DNA from 2 places in the Paenibacillus sp. FSL H8-0104 genome. Region 2 is predicted to be linked to the other one. Evidence: riboswitches for the same ligand, from Rfam matches in the RefSeq annotation. Region 2 holds a riboswitch; the other holds the start of a gene.
What was found. Region 2 has a riboswitch for glycine ahead of sdaAB (L-serine ammonia-lyase, iron-sulfur-dependent subunit beta). Riboswitches for the same ligand answer to the same signal wherever they lie in the genome.
Positions count from the first base shown of each region.

Region 1: linked by a shared signal. The riboswitch ahead of gcvT (glycine cleavage system aminomethyltransferase GcvT) and the one ahead of sdaAB (L-serine ammonia-lyase, iron-sulfur-dependent subunit beta) in region 2 are both predicted to bind glycine.

Region 1 is NZ_JBBOTC010000001.1:5,340,609-5,350,520, reverse strand. It holds gene ptsG (glucose-specific PTS transporter subunit IIBC) at 1-1,997, shown strand, start outside; gene NST38_RS23535 (HPr family phosphocarrier protein) at 2,075-2,350, shown strand; gene ptsP (phosphoenolpyruvate--protein phosphotransferase) at 2,343-4,055, shown strand; gene gcvPB (aminomethyl-transferring glycine dehydrogenase subunit GcvPB) at 4,302-5,792, opposite strand; gene gcvPA (aminomethyl-transferring glycine dehydrogenase subunit GcvPA) at 5,879-7,234, opposite strand; gene gcvT (glycine cleavage system aminomethyltransferase GcvT) at 7,231-8,367, opposite strand; glycine riboswitch at 8,584-8,684, opposite strand; glycine riboswitch at 8,688-8,810, opposite strand; gene gcvH (glycine cleavage system protein GcvH) at 9,154-9,549, shown strand.
Region 2 is NZ_JBBOTC010000001.1:539,819-549,730, forward strand. It holds gene NST38_RS02560 (hypothetical protein) at 1-976, shown strand, start outside; glycine riboswitch at 1,111-1,235, shown strand; glycine riboswitch at 1,240-1,376, shown strand; gene sdaAB (L-serine ammonia-lyase, iron-sulfur-dependent subunit beta) at 1,514-2,203, shown strand; gene sdaAA (L-serine ammonia-lyase, iron-sulfur-dependent, subunit alpha) at 2,193-3,170, shown strand; gene NST38_RS02575 (alpha-glycosidase) at 3,353-5,113, opposite strand; gene NST38_RS02580 (response regulator transcription factor) at 5,341-6,024, shown strand; gene NST38_RS02585 (sensor histidine kinase) at 6,051-7,574, shown strand; gene NST38_RS02590 (ABC transporter ATP-binding protein) at 7,659-8,573, shown strand; gene NST38_RS02595 (ABC transporter permease) at 8,570-9,286, shown strand; gene NST38_RS02600 (ABC transporter permease) at 9,288-9,912, shown strand, end outside.

The sequences.
Region 1 (9,912 bases), 4.8 Mb from region 2:
CTGTAGCCATTCTACCTGCGGCAGGTTTGCTGCTCGGAATTGGTAACATGCTGGTTAATCCAGATTTCTTGCAATATGTAACGGCGCTCGACACCCCTTGGGTGAACTCGATCGCAACAATTATGATGAACGCAGGTCAGATCGTATTTGATAATCTGGCATTGCTGTTCGCCGTCGGCGTAGCTGTCGGATTGGCTGGTGGCGAAGGCGTTGCAGGTCTTGCAGCGATCATCGGTTACCTGGTCATGAATGTTACATTAGGATCTGCAGTAGGTGTTACTCCGGCAATGATCGGTGAAGTACCGGGTTATGCCAGCATCTTGGGTATCCCAACATTAAGTACAGGCGTGTTCGGAGGTATTATCATAGGTATTGCCGCCGCGCTGTGTTACAATCGATTTTTCAAAATCGAACTGCCGTCTTACCTCGGTTTCTTTGCAGGTAAACGATTTGTACCGATTATCACATCGGTAGTATCCCTTGTAATCGGGTTGCTTCTTGTGATTATCTGGCCTCCGATTCAAAATGGACTGAATGCTGTATCTCACTTCATGGTAGATACAAGTCCGACCTTGTCGGCATTCATCTTCGGAGTTGTGGAACGGTCATTGATTCCGTTCGGTTTGCATCACATTTTCTACTCCCCATTCTGGTTTGAGTTTGGTGAGTATGTGAATAAAGCCGGAGATGTTATTCGTGGGGATCAGAAGATTTTCTTCAGCCAGTTACGTGATGGCGTTGCTCTCACAGCAGGAACATTCCAAGTTGGTAAATTCCCGTTCATGATGTTCGGTTTGCCAGCAGCGGCACTTGCGATGTACCATGAAGCAAGACCGGAGCACAAAAAATATGTTGCAGGGATCATGGGTTCAGCTGCGCTAACCTCGTTCCTGACAGGGATTACAGAGCCACTTGAGTTCTCGTTCCTGTTTGTGGCACCAATCCTGTTTGCAGTACACTGTATCTTTGCAGGTTTGTCTTTCATGACCATGCAAATTCTGGGTGTAAAGATCGGTATGACCTTCTCCGGTGGGTTCATTGACTTCCTGATCTTCGGGATTATTCCGAACCGTACACCTTGGTGGGACGTTATTATTGTCGGATTGGTTCTTGCGGTGATCTATTACTTCGGTTTCCGGTTTATCATTCGCAAATTCAATCTCAAAACACCAGGACGAGAGGATGCAACGCCTGAAACCGAATCTGGCGGAGGCTCTGGTTCAACGGATGACCTGCCACATAACATTCTCGAAGCTTTCGGTGGCAAGGAAAATATCAAACATCTGGACGCTTGTATTACTCGTTTGCGGATTGAAGTTAATGAGAAATCCAATGTGAAAAAAGATCGTTTGAAACAATTGGGTGCATCTGGTGTACTTGAAGTGGGTAATAATGTTCAAGCCATCTTCGGAACACGTTCCGACACGATCAAATCTCAGATGCAGGATATTATTGCAGGACGAACTCCAGCACCAACGCCAGCAGCTGCCAAACCAACTCCTGAAGAGGAGAAGGCACAAGGTGAGCAGGGAGAGCGCATCGTTGCTGAGGATATCGTCATGCCAGTCAATGGTGAATTGCTGGACATTACAAACGTACCTGATCCGGTCTTTGCTGAGAAAATGACAGGTGATGGATTCGCAATTTTGCCACATGATGGTACGATAACTTCTCCTGTCTATGGTAAAGTGTTTAATGTATTTCCAAGCAAACATGCCGTGGGCATCATGTCCGATGGTGGCAAGGAAGTGCTTGTTCATATAGGTGTTAATACGGTGAAGCTGAAAGGTCAAGGCTTTAACGTACTGGTACAGGAAGGTGATCTGGTATCGGCAGGTCAGCCGATTATGGAAGTGGATCTGGAGTATGTCAAAGCAAACGCTCCTTCGATCATTTCACCAGTTATTTTCACTAACCTGCCAGAGGGCTCCACAGTAACTCTGAAGAAGAGTGGAGTGCTGAAAGTTGGCGAACAGCCAATCATTGAGATAAAATAAGAAGTGTTACGACGATGGCAAGCAAGTGTAAATATATGCAATGCCTAAACCAAACTACTGAAAGTGAGATGATTGTAATGCAACAAACATTCAGAATTACAGACGAAGATGGTATCCACGCACGTCCGGCGACAGCCCTGGTTAATACAGCAAACAAATTCAAAGGTGCAGAATCCTTTGCAGAAGCTAACGGTAAAAAAGTAACTTTGAAATCCATTCTGGGTGTTCTTTCCCTGGGATTGGAACAAGGCGACACTATCAGCATCATCGTTGAAGGCGAAGGCGAAGCTGAAGCTCTTCAAGCTTTGACTGACGTTATGGTTAACGAAGGGTTGGGCGAAATTAATGCTTAATGTCTCCGGGATCGCGGCTTCGGCGGGTATTGCTATCGCCAAGGCGTTTATCTTGGAGCATCCTGATTACTCTGTAGAAAAACGCCAAATTAACGACGTTGACGCAGAGATCGCGAAACTCGACTCAGCTCTGGGTAAATCCCAGGCTGAGCTTGAGGCGATCAAAGAGCGTACTTTACAAGAGCTTGGCGAGAAAAAAGCAGAGATTTTTGCTTCGCATTTGCTCATTTTGAATGACCCGGAACTGATTGATCCGGTTAAAGCTAGAATTGCGGATGACATGATCAATGCAGAATTTGCTTTGAACGAAACGGCATCACAATTTATCTCCATGTTCGAGAACATGAAGAGTGCATACCTGCAGGAACGTGCAGCAGATATGCGTGACGTTACCAAACGTGTGCTAAATCACTTGCTTGGTATCGACTTCATGAGTCCAGCTGAGATCAATGAAGAAGTGATCGTGCTTGCGGAGGATCTAACACCTTCCGACACGGCTCAATTGAACCGCCAATTTGTTAAAGGTTTTGCAACTAACATTGGTGGACGTACTTCTCACTCGGCGATTATGGCTCGCTCTCTTGAAATTCCGGCTGTTGTTGGAACCAAGGACATCTTGGCTCAAGCGAAACAAGGCGATATGATTATTGTTGACGGTCTGGATGGTCACGTATTGGTTAACCCTACTGATGAAGTTATTGCTGAATACCGTGCCAAACAGGAACAGTATGATGCACAACGTGCAGAGTGGAGAAAACTTCGTGATGAGCCAACGGTAACGGTGGATAACGTTCATGTTGAACTTGCAGCCAACATCGGTACACCAAATGATGTAACGGGTGTTCTGGAAAACGGCGGCGAGGCTGTAGGCCTGTACCGTACCGAGTTCTTGTACATGGGCAGAGACAAGCTCCCTTCCGAAGACATTCAGTATAATGCTTACAAAGCGGTACTGGAAAAAATGGAAGGTAAACCTGTCGTTGTTCGTACACTCGACATCGGTGGAGACAAAGAGCTTCCATATCTGGATCTGCCAAAAGAAATGAATCCATTCCTCGGCTTCCGCGCAGTTCGTCTGTGTCTGGACCGTCTGGATATCTTCCGTACACAATTGCGTGCATTGCTGCGTGCAAGCGTACATGGAAACCTGCGTGTCATGTTCCCAATGATCGCAACACTCGGTGAATTCCGTGAAGCAAAAGCTGTCTTGCTCGAAGAGAAAGAGAAGCTGGTTGCTGAAGGTATTGCTGTTTCTGACAGCATTCAACTCGGAATCATGGTCGAAATTCCTTCGACTGCAGTTCTGGCGGATCAGTTTGCCAAAGAAGTGGATTTCTTCAGTATCGGAACGAACGATCTGATTCAATACACGATGGCTGCTGACCGTATGAACGAACGAGTGGCTTATCTGTACCAGCCTTACAACCCAGCCATTTTGCGTTTGGTTAAAATGGTTATCGATGCAGCGCATCGTGAAGGCAAATGGGTTGGCATGTGTGGTGAGATGGCAGGAGACGAAACAGCAATTCCATTGTTGCTTGGTCTTGGATTGGATGAGTTCAGCATGAGCGCAACCTCCATCCTGCCAGCTCGTAGTCAGATCACTAAGCTGTCCCGTGCGGATATGCAGGAACTGGCTGCTAAAGCTCTGGATATGCAAACGGCTGAACAAGTCGTTGAATTGGTTCAAAGCATTCAAGCGTAATTTTGCCGGGGTTTCCTCCGGATTTGAGGTTTTTTCTTTTTCCGATAATGAGCTGCATTGATGCAGCGATTTTGCCGGTATCCGCGAATCATTGTGGATATCGGCTTTTTTTGTTATAAATGTTGAGAAATACTCTAACAGGATGATGGCGAGCTGTAAGAGTGGCATCTTTAAAGGGGAAGGCAACACAAAAAGCTCTTGCTGATTGGAACATCAGCAAGAGCCTTCGTTATAACAATGATTTGATTAACTGCACGCGCAGTTCAGTACAGGTTTGCGGGCGGCGGTAGTCTCATCGAGTCGAGTAACCGGTGTGCCATAAGGTGCGTTCAGGACTAATTCTGGTGTCTCTTCCGCTTCTTTGGCAATCCGTATCATCGTATCAATGAACCCATCCAGCGTTTCTTTACTTTCGGTTTCTGTCGGCTCGATCATGATGCATTCTTCGACGTTGAGCGGGAAGTACACCGTTGGTGGATGATATCCAAAATCAAGCAATCGTTTGGCAACGTCAAGTGTACGCACACCATATTGCTTCAAACCCCGACCAGACATGACGAATTCATGTTTACATACGCCTGGATATGGAATCTCGTAGTAAGGGGCGAGACGGGCCATCATATAGTTGGCATTCAGTACCGCACATTCAGAGACACGGCGCAAACCTTCCGGTCCATAAGTGCGAATGTAGGCATAGGCACGTACCAAAATACCGAAGTTGCCGTAGTAGGCTTTCACCCGGCCAATGGATTGATCTCCTTCACAATCGAATGCATACATACCGTCATCATTTTTAATTACCATTGGCTTAGGCAGGAACGGAATCAGGCGATTCTTCACACCAACTGGTCCGGCGCCAGGTCCACCACCGCCATGAGGTGTACTCATCGTTTTGTGCAGGTTCAGATGCACCACGTCAAAGCCCATATCACCCGGACGGGTAATGCCCATAATGGCATTCGAGTTGGCTCCATCGTAATACAACAAGCCACCAGCCTGGTGTACGATGGATGCAATCTCCTGAATGTCTTTCTCGAACAAACCAAGTGTATTCGGGTTTGTCAGCATCAATGCTGCCGTATCCGAACCAACAGCTGCACGGAGCGCGTCCAGATCGACCAGTCCATCTGCGCGGGATGGAATCGTCACAGTTTGAAATCCTGCAACGGTAGCACTTGCCGGGTTGGTCCCGTGAGAAGAATCGGGCACGATGACTTTGGTACGTTGTTCGCCACGAGCTTCGTGGTAGGCACGAATCATCATAAGTCCAGTCCATTCTCCATGGGCACCAGCGGCGGGTTGCAAGGTCACAGCGTCCATACCTGTCAGACCTGCAAGGTCGTTTTGCAACGTATATAACAGTTCAAGAGCACCTTGAATGCTGGATTCATGCTGGTACGGATGGATTTTGGCAAAACCGTTATAACGGGCAACATCCTCATTGATCTTCGGATTATATTTCATTGTACAAGAGCCCAGTGGGTAGAATCCGTTATCTACACCGAAGTTGCGACGGGATAGCGCAGTATAGTGTCGAATAACATCTACCTCGAACACTTCCGGCAGTGCCGCTGCTTCCGAACGGAGCATTTCCCGGGGAATCAACGTATCCGCAGCCTGACGAGGAACGTCACATTCTGGCAAGGAATAAGCGACACGTCCCGGGCTGCTGAGTTCAAAGATCAATGCTTGCTCCGGTGCAGGGGATAAGGTCTGTGCGTTGAATTTTTCTGTCACAGATTGAGCCGAAGTGGAGACAGAGGTACCTGTTTCCGATTGTCCTTGTACCGATGTTGTCGTTGTCGTCGTTGTCGTTTCCTGAGTCACAGCGATCCCTCCAATGCTCGTGCGAATTCGTCAATCTCTTCCTTACTGCGTCGTTCGGTAACAGCAATCAGCATATGTCCGGCAAGCTCCGGGTAATCACGTCCGAGTTCGTAACCACCAATAAAGCCCGCATCCAGCAATTTCAACTGAAGGGCATCCACGTCGGTTCCTTCAGGAAGCTTAATAACAAACTCATTAAATGTTGGTGCATTAAAAGTAAGGCTAACTCCAGGAATCGCAGTTAATGTATTGAGGGTGTAATGACTCTTTTGCAAATTCAGATCCGCGACATCGATCATGCCCTGTTTACCCATGATGGACATATACACAGATGCGCTGAGTGCAAGCAAAGCCTGGTTGGAACAGATATTGGATGTCGCCTTTTCGCGGCGGATGTGCTGTTCACGTGCTTGCAGTGTCAGTACAAAACCACGCTTGCCGTTGCGATCCGTTGTTTGGCCTACAATTCGGCCAGGAATTCGGCGCATATGAGGCTGGGATACGGCGAAATATCCGCATGTTGGGCCGCCGAGTGAAGCGGCGATGCCGAGGGGCTGCGCATCACCTACAACGATGTCGGCACCCAGCTTGCCTGGGGCTTCCAGCAGACCCAGCGATAGCGGGTTTGCACTTACAACGAGCAGGCCCTTGTGCGCATGCACGAGGTCGGCAGCCTGCTTCACATTTTCCACAGCACCAAAGAAGTTCGGACTCTGGATCATGACAGCAGCGGTATCGTCCGATATGGCGGCTTGCAGGGCATCCCAATCAGTGACGCCATCTTTATAACCAATCTCGACAATCTCCAGACGGAGTCCGTGCGCATACGCCTGCAATACCTGACGGGCTTCCGGATGAACGGTACGGGATACGATGAGCTGTTTGCGACGAGTTGCCGCTGCGGCCAGGTTTCCTGCTTCGGCAAAGGCAGTTGCGCCATCATACATACTGGCATTCGCTACAGCCATACCGGTTAATTCACAGATGTAGGATTGAAATTCGAAAATGGCCTGTAGTTCACCTTGGCTGATCTCAGGCTGATAAGGTGTGTAGGCAGTGTAAAACTCGGAACGGGAAATGACATGATTGATGACGGAAGGAACATGATGATCATATATGCCAGCGCCGAGGAAGCTGGCGTGTGTTTCGAAATTGGCGTTGGCGCCGGCTTGTTTGGACATGTGACGTGTCAGCGCATATTCATCAAGTTTGGAGGATACGGGCAGCTCGCCCTGATAACGAATCTCTTTTGGAATGTCCTGAAACAGATCCTCCAGCGTATCCACACCGATGGTTGCGAGCATGGCGCTCTGATCTTGTTCAGTCATGGGAATGTAACGGTGCTTGCTCATGCTTGATCAGCTCCTTGAGTAGGTGTCTTCGACGTACGTGTCCGTTTATGAAAAGGGGTCTTCACGACCTCGGCTTTTAGTTTCTTGCCGCGGATCTCAATCTCAAGCGGGGTTCCCAGCGCAGCGTATTTGCTGTCGATGAGGGCAAGCCCCAGATTACGCTTCAATGTAGGTGATTGCGTGCCTGTTGTCACTTCACCAATCTGTACGCCTTCGGCGTAAATCGGATAGTGGGGGCGGGGAATACCGCGCTCCAACACTTCGATGCCGACCAGTTTGCGGGCGGGCCCGTCAGTTTTTTGCTGTAACAAGGCTTCGTGTCCGATAAAAGGTCCGGCATTCAGCTTCACAAACATGCCAACACCAGCCTCAAGCGGAGAGATAGTTGCCGACAATTCCTGTCCATACAGAGGGAGCTTTGCTTCAAAGCGCAGTGTATCCCGAGCACCGAGGCCTGTCGGTACAAGTCCGTGACCTTCACCGGCTTGCATTAACCCATTCCAGACCACAGCGGCCTGATCTGCAGGAACATATAGCTCAAAGCCATCTTCACCGGTATAACCGGTACGGGACAACAGTAATTTTACTCCACATACTTCAGCATCCTGCACAAAACGAAACGGTTCAATCGAGCTTACATCCGTATCTGTAACTTTCCCGATAATGTCTACAGCCAGTGGACCTTGCAAGGCGAGTAGCGCCGTCTGCTCCGAATCATTGGTCATGCTTACGCCGGGGATCAAGTGCTCTTGCAGCCACGCCCAATCCTTGTCGATGTTGGAGGCGTTAACCACAAGCATATAATGCTGATCTTCCAGCTTATACACGAGCAGATCATCCACCACACCGCCATCTGGATAACACATCAGGGTGTACTGGGCTTGACCGGGAACCAGCGTGGTCACATCATTAGTCATCATTTGTTGCAAAAAAACTTCAGCCTGCTCACCCTGTACAGTGAATTCGCCCATATGGGATACATCAAACAGTCCAGCACGCTCGCGTACCGCTTCATGTTCTTTCTGGATTCCGCTAAATTGTACGGGAAGCTCCCAGCCTCCAAAATCAATGCACCGTACGCCTTCATATTGCTGATATAGTGGGAAGAGTGGTGTTCTAAGCAAATCAGACATCAAATCACCTCGTCATGGGCCGTCAGCCGGCCGGATATACAATCGTGGATCAATGAACCAGGGTATTTTTAAATTTTCAGCTAGATATTTTCATCACATAAGTATGGTAAGGCAGCTATGGCAGCGCCATTCTACATCCTGTTTTTCGTTTTTTGGGAAAAAGGAAAAGGACAGGCCAAAGAATCGGCATGCCAAGTAGCACGCTGTATTCTAAGGCTCTGTCCCTTGTACCTGAGAGTTACCCCGCTGCGTTGCGCAGCAGGTTTCCCCTTGGGTGATCATAACGCCCGCACAGGGCGAATAGATGCTCTCCAGAGTTGCGTCCCGTAAAAGTCCTTTTGCCTGAGAGATTCACCCCCGCTTATCGGTGGTTTACTCCTTCGGCGTTACCTCATGTACATCCCGAATCGGGTGTCACGGGTAATCTCTCCCTTTACATTCATCCGCGGGTATAACATAGTCCAATAAACACATTTACTCCTCTCATTAAAACGTGAATCCACTACTGATGTCAAGAACGATATCATAGATAATGATTTAAAACCGAATATTTAATTTAGTTTTTAACTTATTGTTCGTGTATTTAAAAAGACTACGCTTACTATTCTAATATTCACCAGTATATGAAGAAAGAGTGTAATCCGGTTACAGAATTTAGAGGTATTCAGCAAATAAATTGTGAGGTATCTTGACATTTGATTCAAAAATGTCATACGCTATGTTCTGGGAAAAAGGTTAAGGTCAAAGAACGCATGTACTCATTAATGAAAAGCGAGGCGGATATCGATGAGCGAATTGAAAAGTGATTTCCTGTACAGTGAAGAGCACGAATGGGTGCAAACCGTAGGGGAGGATACTGTACGTATTGGCATTACCGAGTTCGCGCAGCATCAGCTGGGTGACATTGTGTTTGTGGAATTGCCTGACCTTGAAACCAATGTAAAAGCAGAGGACAGCATTGGAACGATCGAATCGGTCAAAACGGTGTCGGACTTGTTCTCTCCCGTCACTGGTTCAATCATTGCGGTGAATGATTCGTTGCAGGACTCCCCTGAACTTGTGAACAGCTCTCCTTACGAGGAAGGCTGGATGATTGAGATCCGTGTTGAGGGAGATCTGACAGCAGCATTGTCTACATTGATGAATGCAGACGCGTATCGGAAACATACGGAAGCCCACTAAAACGAAAAACCTTAAGAAAGCCTTCTTCTAAATGCTTTCTTAAGGTTTTTCTCGTCGATATTTTCTGATTGTTGAATTTTGAACCTGGAGATTTATAGCTCTTGGATAAAAAGGAGGTTTTATGTACGGATGATATCGTTATCAAAATTTCTTGGAGCATGCAGAACTAAGGTTACGTTATGGTTTCAAATGTCTTAGTTACCCTTATCCAAACTTGTGTCCAACTAGTTTGGTAATACTTATTCCTTCTAAGAATATTGAACCTCGTTACAAGACAGCGAACAAGATAATAGTAAAAAAGGTATACAAATTGATGTACTTTAGACTTTAAAGTTTTCGTATTAAAGAAATCTAATTATATAC
Region 2 (9,912 bases):
AGTAACGGGAGCAACGGGAGCGACCGGAGTCACTGGGGTTACAGGTGCGACAGGCGTAACGGGGACGACCGGAGTCACTGGTGCTACAGGTGCGACAGGAGTGACGGGAACAACCGGGACGGCCGGAGTAACGGGAACAACGGGAACGACCGGAGTCACTGGAGCAACTGGTGCGACAGGCGTAACAGGGACAACCGGGACGGCCGGAGTCACTGGGGCTACAGGTGCGACAGGCGTGACCGGAACAACCGGGACGGCTGGTGTAACGGGAGCAACGGGAACGACCGGAGTCACTGGGGCTACAGGTGCGACAGGTGTGACGGGAACAACCGGGACAGCCGGAGTAACGGGAGCAACGGGAACGACCGGAGTCACTGGGGCTACAGGTGCGACAGGTGTGACGGGAACAACCGGGACGGCTGGAGTAACGGGAGCAACGGGAGCGACCGGAGTCACTGGGGCTACAGGTGCGACAGGAGTGACGGGAACAACCGGGACGGCTGGTGTAACGGGAGCAACGGGAACGACCGGAGCCACTGGGGCTACAGGTGCGACCGGATCAACAGCAGCTTCTGCTCCTGCGGATTCTTCCTTGTTTGCTGATAGCCAGACCACGGCGTTGGGTCTTTCATTAGTAGCTGAAACGACGATTCAGACACTTAATGTACCTGTAGTGGCAGGTCAACGCGTGAAAATCGATAATAGTACACAAGTAGCAATAGTTGTAGGGTCTAACTGGAGTATTGCGTATAACATTAATCTGAGACGTAACGGAGTTTTAATTAATCAATTGCAACTCTCACGAACCGGTAATGCTTCGGGAACGTTGAGGTTTCTTTCCTCCAACACTTACGTGGATACATCCCCGACTACAACGACTAATGCATACACGATAAGTATCCAATTTACGACAACTAGCAACGTCACGAGTGCCTCAGCGGAAGTGAGAAATCTGAATGCTATTCGTTTCAGTTAAAATAGACATCGAACTTATGATAATTACACGTTACTTTTGTTGACATATATGATGTTGTACATTACTCTATGGGTATACTTGATCAAAAACTTAGAAATGTACCAATTCGAATCGAATTAAAATAATACAGCGGATGATAACGAGCGGGAGAGACCTGGGTTAGCCGAGCAATATGGCTAGTGTTCAGGCACCGAAGGAGCAAGCTGCTGCGCACCCGGCGCAGTGGTTAATCTCTCAGGTAAATGTACCATCGTTGGACGCAACTCTGGAGAGTGCGCGAACTGCGCCACCCAAGGGGTATATGATCAGTCAGACCGGTGAACTTGTCTGTAATCGCAGGCAATTGCACCTTGTCGTGAGACACTGCTGATCGTGAAACTCTCAGGTATCGAGGACAGAGAGAGGGCCTAAGGCCTTCTTCTGTCCTTTTTTGATGTCATCATATCTAAATAAGGGACATTGTGGATGAAACTCCTGGATCGAAATGACGAATACATTTTACAAATATGAATCATGATTAATAATGGAGGGTTACAAGTGCGATTTAAAGATGTTTTCTCAATTATTGGTCCATCGATGACGGGGCCTTCAAGTTCACATACAGCTGGTGCGGCAAGGTTAGGAAGAATTGCTCGTCAGTGGCTAGGATGTACGCCAGATCGTGCCCGGCTGACCCTGTACGGTTCATTTGCAGATACGTATCAGGGGCACGGAACAGATCTGGCACTGATCGGCGGTCTGCTGGATTATGTCACAGACGATCCGCGTATCCCGGATGCAGAGCAATACGCAGAGGAAGCGGGCATGGAGGTTGAGTTTTATACAAGTGGCCTGCCTGCTCCTCATCCAAATACGGTCAAAATTGAGTTGTGGCATGGAGAACGTGCCTGCTCCTTAATCGGTGCATCCATTGGTGGTGGAAGCGTATCCGTGCATTCGATGAATGATTTTCGTGTTCAGATTAGTGGTGAGTTTCCAACACTCGTTCTGCGACATGCGGACAAAGCAGGGGTGCTTGCATCGGTAACGTCCACGATCAGTTCATCCGGGGTTAACATCGGGTATATGCAGGTGGACCGGAAAGCCCGTGATGGCGAAGCACTTACCGCGATGGAAATGGATGGTGTGCCTAATCCTGATATGCTCAAGCGTCTAAAAGAGCTGGACCATGTGCTGGACATTCGTGTCATTGATTTGAAGAGAGGAGTTGATTCGGATGCGGTTTAAACATTTGCACGAACTGAATACGATCTGTACAGCAGAATCCAAAACCATTGCTCAGCTGATGATCGAGGAGCAGGTTCAGGAGACCAATACACCGGAAGCGGATGTTGTGAAGCAGATGTCTGAATATTATCAGGTGATGAAGGAAGCGGTACGCAAAGGGTTAACGGAAGATACGACATCACGCAGTGGATTAACCGGTGGAGACGGCAAAAAAATGGCCGAGTACATTCGCAAGGGTGAGACTTGTTCAGGAGATGCTTCCGCACTTGCCATGGCGTATGCCCTGTGTGTGTCTGAAGTGAATGCCTCCATGGGCCGGATCGTGGCAACACCAACAGCCGGTTCCTGCGGCATTATCCCGGGTGTTTTTATCAGTTCACAGGAGCGATTTGGCTGGACGGACGAACATTTGGTGAACGGGTTGTTCTGTGCGGGAGCGATTGGTTATGTTATCGCCAACAATTCATTTATCTCCGGCGCCGAGGGTGGCTGTCAGGCGGAAGTGGGTTCCGCTATCGGCATGGCTGCGGGTGCCATGGTTGAACTGCGTGGAGGTACACCGGAACAGGTCGTTCATGCCGTTGGTTTGGCGTTAAAGAATACACTGGGCCTTATCTGCGATCCGGTCGCAGGCCTTGTTGAAATCCCGTGCATCGTCCGTAATGGACTGGGTGCAGTTACGGCGCTGGCTGCGGCTGACATGGCCCTGGCCGGAGTGCGTAGTGCCATTCCGTCAGACGAAGTCATCGATGTCATGCTGGAAGTAGGCAGTGCAATGCCGAGCCGCCATCGGGAGACAGCCCAAGGTGGACTGGCCCAGACGCCAACCGGCCGCAAAATGATGCAAAAGCTGGCTAAACCGAAGGCAAAGCGTGCAGAGCCTGAGCAGGAGTCGAAACCAGCGGATTCTGACATAACTACAAGTGGGGCGGACAATGCTCAAGTGGACAAGGGTACTCAGGTTTAAGCTGAACCGGGACCACCGATATATAAATCAGTGACATTATGATGTATAACGGCGAATACAAAATTACAAAACAAGCGTCCGCGAACCCGAATCCGGGTTATGCAGGACGCTTGTTTTATGCTGCCAGATGAAGCGAAGTTAGGATACTTATATTTGACTTCAGATGAATGTGTATTATGACTCTAGTTCTGGCTCACAGCCGTACTCAGTACGGCATATCCATACGCGGGCAGTTCAATGGCGAGTATGCCATCTTCCTTGGCAGTACGATGGTTTCCACCGAATAACTCGGTCCATTCCTCGTCACCAGCCTCCAGCTCGACAATAGCCGTCTCTTCTGATCGATTGAACAGAACCAGAATGCGTTCCTCCTCATTTTGTCGCTCAAATACCAGTTGGCTGCCATCGGGACGAGCCTGCAGGAAACGAACGGTGCCTTCTGCACGCAGGGCAGGATGAGCATGACGTAGGGAGATCAGTTTCTGATAAAAGTTAAACAGCTCTCGGTCTTGCTTCGCTTCATCCCATTCCATGCATTTACGGCAGCCCGGATCATGTTCGCCGTCCATGCCAATCTCGTCTCCGTAATAGATGCACGGAGCACCCATATAACTGAACTGGAATAACGCAGCCAGCTTCATCTTGCGCTGGTCGCCTTCACACAGCGTGAGCAGCCGCGTGGTATCGTGGCTGTCCAGCAAGTTGAACGCCACTTCGCTGGCCTGAAGCGGATAACGGGATAACTGTCGCCCGATGGAGTTTGCGAACTGTTCGGCGTGCATCGTATTTTTCACAAAGAAAGCATTCACGGCATCGGTAAACGGATAGTTCATGGACGCATCGAACTGGTCGCCTTGCAGCCAGGAAGAAGACTCGTTCCATACTTCGCCCAGAATGTAGGCATCCGGATTAGCCGCTTTGACTACACGGCGGAAATCACGCCAGAATGCATCGTCCACTTCGTCTGCCACATCCAGCCGCCATCCGTCCGCGCCCACTTCCTTAATCCAGTACTCGGCAACCTCCAGCAGATAGGCCTTAACCTCGGAATTCTCCGTATTCAGCTTTGGCATGTGCGCTTCGAATCCGAAGGTCTCATACGTTGGAATGCCGTCCTTCACGTCCAACGGGTATTCGTGTACATGGAACCAGTCCTTGTATTTGGATTGTTCTCCGTTCTTCTGCACATCTACAAACGGCGCAAATGTCTTCCCGGAATGGTTGAACACAGCATCCAGAAGTACGCGAATTCCACGTGCGTGGCACAGCTCGACCAGTCGTTTCACGGTATCTGCGTCACCAAAGTGCCGGTCTACCCGCAGGTAGTCTTCTGTATCATATTTATGATTGGTAGTGGCTTCGAAGATGGGTGTGAAGTAGATCGCATTAATGCCAAGATCGCTGATGTAATCCAGATGGTCGATCACGCCCTGAAGGTCACCGCCGAAGAAATTGAAAGGTGTCGGCTCACCACCCCACGGCTCTACCTTTTCCGGACTAATATCCGGGTTGCCGTTGGCGAATCGTTCAGGGAAAATCTGATAAAACACCGCGTCCTTAACCCATGCAGGGGGTGTGAATACAGCTCCGGCATGAATATAAGGGAACTGGAACATACGGCCCGGGTCGTCTGGTTCTTTTTCCTGGAAGTCCGTCTCGGTCATCCAGATCTGTTCGTCTCCGTTTTTGAGCAGAAAAGAGTACTTCAGTCGGTGGTAGGGAGGTTTCACCTCACCCTCGTAATAATCGAACATGGAGTCAGAGGTAAACTTGGTTAAGGGAACCAGCGCTTTGGTTGCATCCCACGCATATTTATCCCCGGTCAGGGCATGTACCTCGGTCAGATCATTCTTTTTGGCACGCAGGCGCAGATGGATTGTATCTTGGTCATAGGCATAGGCCCAGTTTCGTTTCGGTTGATGATAGATGGCTTCCAGCAGCATAATGAAATTCCTCCCGTCAGGTGTAGAACTTGTATGTACTTGGTAGACTTGATTAATATGACATTCCCCACGTTAATGGATAAGCTATAATTAGCATGTGTGGTAACGTAAAGGCTTGAACATTGTTTCAATAAGACATGAATTCATATGTTATAGACAGCTTTTATCATGATGATGCTCAGATATATCATTAACCCAATGGGGGCAGAAAGGAAACGAATATTCGGATGAAAACCAAACTGTTATATATTGAAGATGATACGGAAATTGCGACTTGGGTCAGAGCCGATCTGGAGGAGCGCGGTTATGAGGTGGTATGGCTCGGCAGTGGTGAAGGTGCAGCGGAGGCTGCTGTCGGTTGTTCACTCATTATTCTTGATGTCATGCTGCCCGGGCTGGATGGATTTACGGTGGGCCAGCGGCTGAAAAAAGAACATCCCGCGGTGCCCATTGTCATGCTCTCGGCCAGAACGTCCATTGACGACAAGTTGCACGGTCTTGATTTTGCCGATGACTATGTGACCAAACCATTTCACCCCGATGAACTGGCTGCCCGGATTGAAGTACAACTGCGTAAGGCAGGAACAGCGGTCTCATCGGATACAGCCCTGAAGCTGGATCATCTCTCCATCTATGAGAAGGACAACCGGATCGTCAATGAGGAGACGGGAGATGAGATTATTTTATCGGGAAAACAGTTCCACATCTTCGCCTACCTGCTACAACATATGGGCATGATTCGAACCAAAGAGCAGATCTATGAAGCCGTCTGGAACGAGCCCTATCTGGATGGGGACAAAACCTTAATGGTACATATTCGACATCTACGCGAAAAGCTGGAGCTTGATCCGGCCAATCCAGTAGTTATTCAGACAGTCCGTGGTGTGGGATATCGTGTGAAGAAGCCATGATTCGGTGGTTCAGAGAACGGAAGATCATGAAGGGAGAACGAAGCATGGAGCAAAAGCAATCCGGGCGGCGTAAGCTTCGCTTTGGGCGGTCCTTGATGTCCAGATACATCATCCTGATCTTGGCGGCTGTATTATTTGTCCCCGTCATTCTTCCGATCATGTCCATCATATATGTTGTTGTAGTGAATAACACGAATATGAATCAAGCGGCACCTTATGGTGACGTTACCCAGATCAGTAACCTCTGGTCGCTTGAAGCGGAGAACCTGGATGGTGCTTCGGATGAAGAGATTAAGGCCCAGTTGGAGCAATTACATGGCTCGTATCCCAAAGCTTCCATGTATCGTGTGAAAGCGAGCGGTGAGACCCTCTTTATTCTCGGTAGTGAAGATGTAACGCTTCTGAATTCCACGTCGCCGGATGGCAGGACAGACACGACATTGAGATGGTCACTGGATTCCGGGCAAACGGCAGAGACCCGAATTCCAGCCGAATGGAATGCGAACAATACCGTGCAATTCATGAAAGAAGCTTCCTTTCGCGATCCGTTGACCGTAGTTTCATATATTGGCGGGGGTGAAAAGGACAGAGGACAGGGCTTCATGATCATTGAAGTGCCGAGATCACTTCTGCAAATGAATCACAGTAACGGGCTGCTGGAACTTTTGTATCTCGGCATTGTAATGACCATCATCTTTCTGAGCTTCATCATGATGTCGATTCTCTTCTTCGCACGCATTCGCAAACGACTTATTCGTTTGCAGACAGCCATGATGACCACAGGCAAGGAAGGCCTCCCGCTTCCGGTAGATATCCGCCAGTCAGACGAGATCGGTCAACTGGAAGAAGCCTTCAATCAGATGGTGCATCAACTGTCCGACAGCCGTCACCGTGAACGCGAGGAGGAACAATTGCGCAAACGTCTCATTGCGGGGCTTTCCCACGATCTGCGTACCCCGCTAACGGTGATTCGTGGACATATGCATGCCTTGCACAAGGAAGAGCTGAGCGAGCAAGGTGACCGTTCATTACATCGCATGGAAGCAAAGATGGAGGACCTCGGCGGGCTCATTGACAACATGTTATCCTACAACTTGCTCACGAGCGGGAAATATACACTGAAGCTGGAAGAGAAAGATATACTGCGGATCGTCAGGGAAACGGCGGCGGCCTGGTACCCGGTCTGGGAGAAAGAGCAATTCGAGATTGATATTGACCTCCCGGAGGAACCGCTGATCTGGCATATGGATGAACAGGGCATGCGCCGTGTACTTGATAATTTGTTCCAAAACGTGATCCGTCATGCCGCCAGCGGGAAGTATATTAGCATATCAACCCAGGAGATTCAGGGTGAGACGGCTATTGTTATTCAGGATCGGGGTCCGGGAATGCAGCAGGATTCCGACACAAAAGGCACAGGTCTGGGCTTATCCATTGTAGACCTGTTGATTCGTGAGATGAGTCTGCGCAAGCGGGTAGATAGTTCCGATGCGGGTGTACAGACATATATCTACAGTGGTAAGGGAAATAAGGAAACAACAAACCGCTGAAATAGCTTTTTAAACTAAACTTAAACTAGAGACTACTTTGGCTTTAACCTTGGAAGGTTACGATAGTTCTGAGGTGATCATACAGTGAGTGAAAATATTATTCAAACGGCTAATCTATGGAAAACATACCGGGACCGTGCAGCGGTCCGTGAACTTGATCTGCATATTAAAAAGGGAGATATCTACGGCTTCCTCGGTCCCAACGGCGCCGGCAAAACAACAACGATTCGCATGCTTCTCGGCTTGATTAAACCAACCAAAGGTGTGATCCGTGTCTTCGACAAGGATATCCGCAAGGATCGCATGGATATTTTGCGCCGTGTGGGTTCCTTGGTCGAATACCCGTCCTATTACGGCCATCTGAACGCAGTAGAGAATCTGGAAACTTTGCGCCGCATCATCAATGTACCAAAATCAAGAATTGCTGAAGTGCTGTCCATTGTAGATCTGACCAAGGATGCCAAACGTTCAGTGAAGGGGTATTCCCTTGGGATGAAGCAACGTCTGGGTATTGCCAGCGCTTTGCTGGGTGAACCGGAGCTGCTGATTCTGGACGAACCAACGAATGGGCTTGATCCTGCCGGTATTCAGGAGATTCGGGAACTGATCAAACGCATGCCGCTGGAACATGGCATTACCGTTCTGGTTTCCAGCCACTTGCTGAGTGAAGTCGAACAGATGGCAAGTCGTGTTGGTATTATCCGTGAAGGCAAGATGGTGCTTCAGGATACCATCGCAAGTCTGCATAGTCAGACGGGTAGCTCTATCCGGTTAACGGTTTCCGAGCCGGAAGAGGCTATGAAGCTGGCGAGAGAACAGGGCCAATTTGGTCAGCAACAAGGTTCTGCATTAACTTTTCCTTATATGGATAACAGTTCAGTGGCACTGCTTGTGCGCCGATTAATTGAGCAGGATCATGATGTGTATCGTGTAGAGGAACAGCGTCAGTCGCTGGAAGATCTGTTCATGCGGGTCATTGGCGAGGGGGCTTCCATATGACCGGGCGTGCATTATCGTCAGACTGGCTCAAGATTCGGGGGAAAGGGATCTGGTTTCTTGTCTTTCTGGCCCCTCTTGGATTGACAGCGATGCAGGCGCTTAATTTTGGCTTACGGCTGGACTATCTGAAAGAGCAGTATGCAGATAACCTGTGGGGCGGATTATTGGGCAATGTGGTTGTCTTTGTGCCCTTGTCTCTGATGCTGGGAGCAACCATTCTCAGCTCCATGATCGCTAATGTTGAGCATGAACAGGGATCGTGGAAACAGTTGCTCGCGATGCCCATTCCCAGACCAGCCGTGTATTTAGCCAAGTTCCTGCTTGCTTGTGTGCTGCTGGTGATCTCCTGCCTGCTCTTAACCGCAGGCATTGTAGGTCTGGGTCTGATCCTCGGATTCCATGCCAGCGAAATACCTTGGACACATGCGATCAAGCTGGGGCTATTGCCTTTGGCTGGTGCACTTCCGGTGTTGTCACTGGAGTTGTGGCTCACGATGGTTAACAAAAATCAGGCGCTTCCCGTCACGTTGGGCATCGTTCTCGCGATAACGGGTATGTTCTCACTCAGTATCTCACCAATCTTTCCGCTCGCATGGGCACAGATGGCCTGGAATGGGCCTAATCCATACCTGTATGCAGGCATGGGGGCAGGTCTAGGGTTATTAATCCTGTTGCTGGGTATGGTGCATTTTAGCCGGAAGGATGTGGCCTGATATGAGCTTTGCGACAACGTACTTCCGAATCTTGTCCGCTGAACGATTGAAAATGAGCAAATCGCCCATATGGCTCCTGATTCTGCTGAGTCCACTCATTGCGCTGCTCATCGGACTGTTGTCCACGCCATCGGGAAATTGGCAGGTATTGATGACCACGATGGTTTTCCTACACGGATTGTTATTGTTACCGATGCTGACTGGCGTGTTTACGTCCTTTGTCTGCCGTTTTGAACATGCAGGTGGAGGGTGGAAGCAGATGCTGGTTTTGCCGCTCACACGTTCAGGTGTATATGCAGGTAAACTGACGATTGTACTCATGCTTCTGGCGGGTACGCAAGCATTGTTGCTGATGTCCATTCTGCTGGCAGGCATGATTCATGGCATTACAATGCCAGTACCTTGGGGATTCTTGGTAGGAAAACTGCTGCTTGGGTTGCTGGCCTGTGTCCCCTTGGCTGCCCTGCAGATGTTCGTTTCATTAGTGTGGAGCAGCTTCGCCGCACCGCTCGCACTGAATTTTGCACTGACCATACCGAATATTCTCATTGTAAACTCGGCGACATATGGGCCGTATTATCCATGGGCACAACCGATGATTCTGATGACACCCGTGGACGGCACAG